DNA from 2 places in the Oceanobacillus sp. M65 genome. Region 1 is predicted to be linked to the other one. Evidence: riboswitches for the same ligand, from Rfam matches in the RefSeq annotation. Region 1 holds a riboswitch; the other holds the start of a gene.
What was found. Region 1 has a riboswitch for lysine ahead of nhaC (Na+/H+ antiporter NhaC). Riboswitches for the same ligand answer to the same signal wherever they lie in the genome.
Positions count from the first base shown of each region.

Region 2: linked by a shared signal. The riboswitch ahead of ACTWPF_RS07210 (Na+/H+ antiporter NhaC family protein) and the one ahead of nhaC (Na+/H+ antiporter NhaC) in region 1 are both predicted to bind lysine.

Region 1 is NZ_JBQQCJ010000004.1:190,513-194,846, reverse strand. It holds gene ACTWPF_RS16055 (cold-shock protein) at 1-184, opposite strand, end outside; gene nhaC (Na+/H+ antiporter NhaC) at 635-2,020, opposite strand; lysine riboswitch at 2,276-2,448, opposite strand; gene ACTWPF_RS16045 (hypothetical protein) at 2,580-2,888, opposite strand; gene ACTWPF_RS16040 (iron chaperone) at 2,952-3,320, opposite strand; gene ACTWPF_RS16035 (glucose 1-dehydrogenase) at 3,908-4,334, opposite strand, start outside.
Region 2 is NZ_JBQQCJ010000001.1:1,525,637-1,529,970, reverse strand. It holds gene ACTWPF_RS07210 (Na+/H+ antiporter NhaC family protein) at 1-1,329, opposite strand, end outside; lysine riboswitch at 1,495-1,670, opposite strand; gene yunB (sporulation protein YunB) at 1,722-2,513, opposite strand; gene ACTWPF_RS07200 (HD-GYP domain-containing protein) at 2,572-3,657, opposite strand; gene ACTWPF_RS07195 (YunC family protein) at 3,854-4,156, opposite strand.

The sequences.
Region 1 (4,334 bases):
TAGTCGCTTGAGGTCCGCGTTGACCTTCTTCAATTTCAAAAGAAACAGCTTGACCTTCGTCTAAAGTTTTGAAGCCTTCTCCTTGGATAGCTGAGAAATGTACGAATACATCATCTCCACCTTCAACTTCGATGAAACCGAAGCCTTTATCTGCGTTAAACCATTTTACTGTACCTTGTTGCATGTTTGTTTCCTCCTGCGTGGTATTCCCACAATTTATTACTATTAATGCTCAATTTAGATAAAAGGTGAAGCGTGTCTTGCGATACTTTCCTCTCAGATCGAGACCGAACAAAAATAATTCTTCTTTAGAATAACAGATAAAATTTAGATTGGCAAGTCTTATTCGAAATTATTTATTGAAGAAAGAATTTAAAAGCTAGAAAACCTTAGTTTGTAGTCAATTTTAATCATCGAAGATACTCTACATTTAATGCAATTATGGCTACTTGAAATCGATGGGATTCAGCAGCAGTATATTTATCTCCATTGATTTTTGCCGTTCTAACATGTAATCTGATCTATTTTAAAAAGCTGTTAGCTAAAGGGGGAATGAGATTGTCTATGAATGAATAAACAAATCCAGAGGGTAGCCTGCTTAAGCTACCCTTTGTATTGTTGCTGTAAATTGACGTTATGCAGCATTTGCTTTATTTACTTTGGTTTTTGAAATCCCAATGCCACTAAATATATAAATAAGCGCGAAGATAATTCCAAGGTATGTCATGGGTGCATAGAGGAAGAACTCTCCTGTTGATACTTGCAGAGTATCTGCAACAAATGCACCTGTTACACCCCACGGTATGATTGGAGATAGAGCGGTTCCGGTATCCTCCATCGTTCTGGACCAATTTTTTCTTTGCAGACCAAATTTATCGTATAACGGACTAATGATAGGACCAATAACGGCGTATGTTACATAATAACTACCTGTTATGGTAAATAGAATGCCATGTAAAGTTAAACTAGAGGTCATCATTGCTTTCCCACTCTTAGCAAACTCGACAATCTTATCAAGTAAAACTTGTATTACTCCTGCTGATTTTAAGGGAGATCCGAAAATAGCAGCACTAATCAACAAAGCGACTGTGCCTAACATACTCGACATACCGCCACGTTGAAGTATCTCATCTACAATTGGCACGTTTGTGGAAGCAGTATAGCCTCCATCTAAGGCAGTGAACACTTCAAACAGCTCTCTCCCCTGAAATATTACCGCCAACAGACATCCCGCAATAATCCCTACTCCGAATACGGGAAGTGTCGGTTTTCTAAAATAAATTAACACCAATACTAAGAGAGGTGGAAGAATTAAAATCGGATTTAAAGTAAAATTATTGCTCAATGTTGATAATATGAGTTCCACACTCTCATTGTTTTCAATTTGACCATTAAATTGAAATCCTAAAATAAAATATAGGATTAGTGAAATAATATAGCCTGGAATCGTGGTCCACAGCATATGTTTAATATGGTCCACGATTGGCACGCCGGCCATAGCAGGCGCCATAATGGTTGTGTCAGATAATGGAGATAGCTTATCCCCAAAAAACGCTCCGACTACAATTGCTCCTGCCGTGTAATGTAAAGGAATACCGAGGCCAATGGAAACGCCCATAAGCGCAACACCCACTGTACCAATCGTTCCCCAAGAGGTTCCCGCCATAATGGACATAACCGAACAAATAATTGCCGTGATAATTAGGAATAAGGATGGGTCAATACTTTTCAGTCCATAAAACACAATTAATGGAATGGTTCCAGACAACATCCAAACACCAATTAGCATTCCAACAGCTAACAAAATTAATATCGCTGGAAGCATTGATTTTAATGTTTCTACAAGATCCTCTTCAATTTCACTCCATTTAATCCCCCAAATGAGAGATAAAATAATAACAAGTACCCCAGCAGAAATTAATACAATCGTGGTGGGTGCGTCAAGATATAAAATTCCGCCTAAAACTACGGAAAATGATAAGACGAGTAGTAATATGGCTTTCCAGGTTGATAGTTTCATATGTAGTTTCCCCTCGTATAGTATATTTAGGCATTCATTTTTTGCCTATCTTCTCTTCCAATAAATTCATAATTAAAATAGCGGTTGAATTTAAACGCAAGACGTTTGTCTGGTTATGCCGGGATAAATATCTTCTTCATTAAGTTTACCTCCATCCTAAATTCGTTTTCTGTCGTCAATGGAGGTTAAAAAAACACACAAAAAAACAATGATAGAAAAATAACCTATCATTGTTAACAATATGGTATCTTCCATTCGATCAGTAGTCCTCCATGCAGACGTGCATGACAGTATGCCTCTTGTTAAAAGACATCCCAGCAATAATAAGCTTGACCCTTATTACACTTCGGCGAGCATCCCTTTCATCAATCATCTCTGATGTCATACTCCAATTGATTACTGATAATGTTCGCGCCTCTACCTCACCGAGTTGGTAAGGTAACTATTAAATTTTTCAGTATAACTATACATGTCTACTTTTATAATTGCAAGAATATTGTTTTTTGTTGATTGGTTTTGTTATATATTTCTTTCACACCGAAATTCCAGTTGATTCTTTCTATAAGAAAAGATTCCTGTCTACCTCATTCATTGCTTCACTTAACCCCATCGCTAATAACAATAGAAATCCAAACCCCATCACAACACCATTCCCTAGCAATCCAACAATTAAAAAGGTAAGTCGTTTAGACTTAATCCAAGAAAAGATAGCTAATACAATTCCAATGGCTGATAAAACAATAAAAATGGTAGCGTCTATATGAATATTAGGATTCGGTCCCCTAAAGAGGAATATAATGAAGCAAATAAACACCATTAGTAGGGAAGCAATACCTAATATCATACCTGTTTTCTTCTTACTATTCATCGAAACTTCTCCTTAATTAGAAAATTATATAGAAAGATTTCCTGTTTATGGTCATCTTTCCCCTTACTTCCGCCAAAACGTGGAACACTCTGCCTTGTCCATCATATTAAAACGAATCATCTTGTCGAGTAATGTGTAATCAACAGAACTTTCCCAAGGGATGCGGACAAGCTGCTTTGTATAATCATAACCAGCCTCTACAATATCATGGGCGAAATGGTTAATTCCTACCGCCTCTGGGGCCACAGCTAAATGTTTTTTGGAAACACTAAATCCAATAATATAGGTGCCATGGTCCGTGAACATAGGCTGGTTCCAAGCTATTCTGGACTTTAGATTAGGAAAGGTTTCCTTTACCCAACTCAAAACCTCTATCATTCTCTCTTTATGTTGTGGGTCAATTTGCGCTACATATTCTTCCAACGTTTCCATCGTGTTCCCTCCTATTTTTACTGATAAAAAAATACTTATTAACCAAAGTTCCTGTCCAAGAATAGAAGGAAATAACTCCCTGCGCATAGAAATGCAGCAACTTGAGTAATCAGATAGACAGAAAGCTCAGTTGCGGTTAATTTCCTTTCTCTCTTAATCTTTTTAAAATGTCGGTAAAAATAGAAGGAGCATAAGAGTAGTACAATAGCCGATAATTGAAATACGTTTTCCAATATATTTACCAAAATATCACCTCATTGAATACCGAATTTTAAAATCACTTATTTACCCTAAATCTGACCGACAAGACCGGCAGCAAGTAGTAAAAAAATATGTAGGAGAATATTAAAGAATTAAAATATCCATTTAAAAGAGTATGCACCCAAGTATATCGTAACATTGATGCGGAGCACTTTAATAGATGAATTTTCGAAATTGTTTCATCACCCTCACGAATGATCCCATGCTGGGGAAGGAAATGATCTAGTTTTACTTCTCGCTCTTTACTCCTCCTTTCTTACATTGAACTTTAAGGAAAAGGAGAGCTCCATTAGATTATGAGCTCTCCAAGTTTGTACACTATTTAATCATTCATCATTACCATTTCCCAGCGTCATTCCGCCATCAACAATCAACTCCGCTCCCGTACAATAGGAACTCTCATCAGAAGCAAAAAAGGCGACAGCTTTGGCAATTTCAATTGGTTCCCCAATCCGCCCTAATGGGACAGTTTGATAATATGCAGGAACCTCTTCCCCATTTTTCGCCATGTCGGTATTAACCCCACCTGGGTGTATCATGTTCACCCGAATACCTTTTGGACCTAGCTCAATAGCTGCTGATTTTGACATCGCCACTACAGCCGCTTTACTTGCAGCATAAGCGGAAGAATGCGCTATAGGAGAAAAAGCAGATATCGAAACATTATTTACAATTGCACCTTTTCCTTGCTTCTCCATATAAGGAATCACCGATTGCATTCCAAGGAATACCCCAACTTGATTGACGTTAATT
Region 2 (4,334 bases), on a different contig from region 1:
TGGTGTACAATGGTCACCGAAGACTGAACCGGCAAGCACTGCTGCCAGAGATGGTAACAACATTGTTGTATCTGTTACTGCCGCTACCTCCGCTGCAATTGGTAGCATGATGCCAAATGTTCCCCATGAAGTCCCAGTTGCCAGTGCCATAAATCCGGAGATCAAGAAGAATAATAGCGGCAGCATCGACGAACTTATAGAAGCGTCATTTACTAATTGAGCCAAGTACTGACCTGTCTCCAACGTTCCAATTATGGAACCGATCATCCAAGCTAAAACAAGAATATAGATAGCAGGAAGCATGGTTTTCAAGCCTTCCACGATTACTTTAACTAAATTTTCTCTTGGTTTACTTTGCTGAAGATGGAATAAAAGAGCAGTAAGCACAGCAGCAACCCCACCAACAAATAACGATAAGTTAACATTAGTATTAGAGAAAATGGTTAAGATGGTCACATTAGAACCTGATGCAGCTGCCCCTGTAAAGATCATTGCTAAAACGGTTGCGAGAATTAATACAATGATAGGAACTAACAGATGATAAATTCTCCCGTTAGTATGTGCGGAAATTTTATTTCCAAGATCGCCTGGTACGTTTTTTTGTTCAGGGTCAACTAACTCCCCTGTTTCCATTGCACGCTTTTCATGGGTACGCATTGGTCCAATATCCAGCTTGAAATATGCCACAATGAATACGAGCAATACAGCTCCCAAAGCGTATAGGTTTAATGGGATCATTTGTATAAAAGCCTCTAATGGACGAATATCGGTAATCTCATTTGCTGCTAACAATCCACCAATTATTCCAATTATATAAGCACCCCAGCTTGATATTGGGGAAATTACGGTAACCGGAGCTGAAGTAGAGTCAATTAGATATGCAAGCTTCGCCCTAGATACTTTATGTCGATCAGTTAATGGTCTTGCTATTTGTCCCACTGCAAGACTGTTAAAATAATCATCAATAAAAATAATCAATCCGAGTACACCTGTCATGGCTTGTGATCCAGTACGTGTTTTAATTCGATGGATCATCCATTGCCCAAATGCTCTACTGCCTCCCGATGCTTGCAGAAAAGCAGTCATAATACCAAGCAATAATAGGAAACCTAGTAATAGAAGATTCCCAGTATTTGGCGCCCCATCTGCAAAAAATATGTTGCTAAAACTTGTGCCAATCTCTTTTAAGGAATCGAGAATAGAAAAATGATGAATAAACAATGCTCCTACTATAATTCCTACTCCAAGTGATACATAAATATTTCGTGTTAGCAATACAAGAAGAAGCATAAGTATTGCCGGTATGAGTGAAAATATCGTCCCTTCCATGCTGTTACCTCCGTTATTTTTTTGGTCGGTAGTAAAGGGAAATGTATGAATACCGCGATTGTCAAGTTCTGCCTCTGGAAGTAATTACCAGTTTATAAAAAGGCACAAAAAAGCAATGACAGAAAATAACCTATCATTGCTTTACAACATACGTTATCCTCCATTTCGATCAATAGTGCTCCATGCACACCAATGCATGACAGTATATCCCCTTTTCAAAGATATACCAGCTATAAATAAGTTTGACCCTTATTATGCTTCGGCAAACAACCCTTTCACCAGCTTTCATCGTTGTCATTCTCCAGCTGATTACTAATATTGCCCGCTCCTCTACCTCACCGATCTGATAAGATTTACTTATTGAATTTTCCTTATCTAATATTACCAGTCTCTTAGTCGTTATTCAAGTCATTTCGTGGAATGGAAATATTTGGACCATCTCCACTACTTTCCCCTCCACCACGATTATAAAACTCTGGAACGTCCCCCATGATAACTTTTGAATCCACATAAACCTTTGTGCTAATTGTTGTCGTTTCGGTTGTGAATGGAACTACTATTTGTACATTAACAGAAACAGGGATATAAATTTCGATTAACGCACCATTTAGTCCAATTTCTCTTTCTTCATATTTAACGTCTGACTGAATACTGCCGACAATTTCAAAGTGCACGGGGATTTTCGGCCCAAGGTTAGAAAGAATTGTACTCCCTGTTGCCTGGCCAATTGGAATTTCCACCACCGTTGGGTCCTGATTCGCTAATTCTCCTGGTGTATCCCCATATTCAATTGGGTCAAGCTCAGGATCATTTATATCCAAGGTTTCTCCTTTATTCATTCCATAAAGAAAGAACTCCGCCTTATTCGTTGCAATGCGAAGCGCTCTGTTTACAGCAACAGAATTCCAACCTAAAAGAGATACGTTTCCATTATTATCCATTCTTACATCCATGAGATCATCAAAACTAATATTTTCCGTTGATTTTACAGCCGCATTAATAGTTCTTGTTGCAAATTCTTCGGTTTTGACAACTGCAATATCCATCAACACTGGAGTAATTTTCTTATCAACAATTACGATGCTAAGTAAAACCATCAGGCCAAATAACACAATTGTAAAAAGAAAAACTGTTTTTGCTGGAGGTGTTGCTCTACTTGTACCATAACGTTTTCTAAATTTCACGTAAAAAAACCCCCTTAACACAAACTTATGCTTGTATTAAAAGGGCTAGAATTAAATATTAATCTACCAATACATCTTTTACTGTAACGTTTACAGTACGTTCCAAATCAATTTCATATGGGCTAGCTGTCGGATTTCCGTTTTCTTCTAGAATTCGAACAACTGGACGATCACATAAATTAGTGTTTTGCCTTATCACAACACCAATACGGCCATCACTTAATTCGATTGTTAATCCATTTGGGTAGGCAACAACACTCCGCTTAAACGCTTCAATCATTTCTTTATCAAATAAATTTACTGCTCCAGCATAAAGAATTTCCAACCCTTCATGTGGCAGCATAGCTTCACGATATACTCGTGAGCTTGTTACCGCATCAAACACATCCGCTATTCCAATTACTTTTGCATAAGTATGGATTTCCTCCCCTTGTATGCCTCTCGGGTAACCAGATCCATCAAGTCTTTCATGATGCTGATAAGCACAGTGGGAGATTACTGTTGGCATGTATTGGTGTTTACGAAGGTAATCAAAGCCCACTTGCGTATGCCCTTTAATTATTTCAAATTCTTCATCTGATAGCTTATCAGGTTTTTGCAGGATTTTTGGATCAATAAACATTTTTCCAATATCATGTAGCATTGCCCCTACGCCAATTTCTGTAAGCTGTTTAGTTGAATAATTTAACTCAACACCAATAGCAAGCGAATAAATCGTCACATTTAAAGAATGTTGAAAAACATAATTATCAGAGACAAAAATATCCGCCAATAGTGACAAGGATTTTTCATTTTCCTGTATGTTACTTAAAATCTGTTCTACTACGTTCGTAAGTTCCTTTGACCTTCTATCCAGAATATAAGAGCGTTGCCCCAAACCAGCATTCTTAAGCTCGATAAACGTATCTTTAATCATATTGGTTGCCTCAAGACGTAGCTCATCAGGAATAGTCTGGTCAACTTCTATATCTGGCGTTGTGCCATCTTCAATGTATATGTATGTAATGCCATTGTTTAAAAGCCGTCGCAATAGCTTATCTGTTAAACGCATGCCTTTTTTAATTAAAACCACGCCATTTTCATTGTAAATGGTTTGGGCAAGTATCGTCCCTGCATGTATTTTCTTTGTGCTGGCAATTCTCATATTTTTTCCTAACCCCTATCAACAAAGTAAATGACGAAAATGTAAGCTCTAACAAAATTCGGCCTTATTCGACATAAGTCCCACTAAAATAGTACCAAAAATAAGACTAAATTGCTATTAGTTTTGGAAAATTATGTTCATGTATCACCTTCGTTTTTTTAAATAAAAAATGCCTTCCTACGAGGAAGACATTTTATCAGGATATTTTTAATAAGGCATCTTTACCAATCATGCCTTCTTCCCAACCATAAGCTCTAGATGCATCGGTTATTTTTTCCAAAGGTGCATTTAATAAGTCATCTATCGTACGCACACCTACTGCTCTTCCGGCGATCACATTTCGACCTTTTAACTTTTCATTTAATACGTCCACATCCAGCGCAGCACACATAATATAACCGACCTCATTGGATATCATCAGCAAGTTAGTTTTTGGAAGTTCAACACGTATTGCAGTAAAATGCATGCCTTCCACTTCCAGAGGATTGATTGTAATCATTTATGCAAAGCCTCCTTCATCTGGTCCTTACATTTGTATGCAAAACAAAGGGCCTTTGACACAATACTCACTCGTTGCCAGGGATATCTTAATGCTCACGAGCGATATTCTGCTACTCACACATTCCCCGCTCCCGGCAAATGTACTCTAGACATCAAGTAGAGAGTTTCCTCAACGT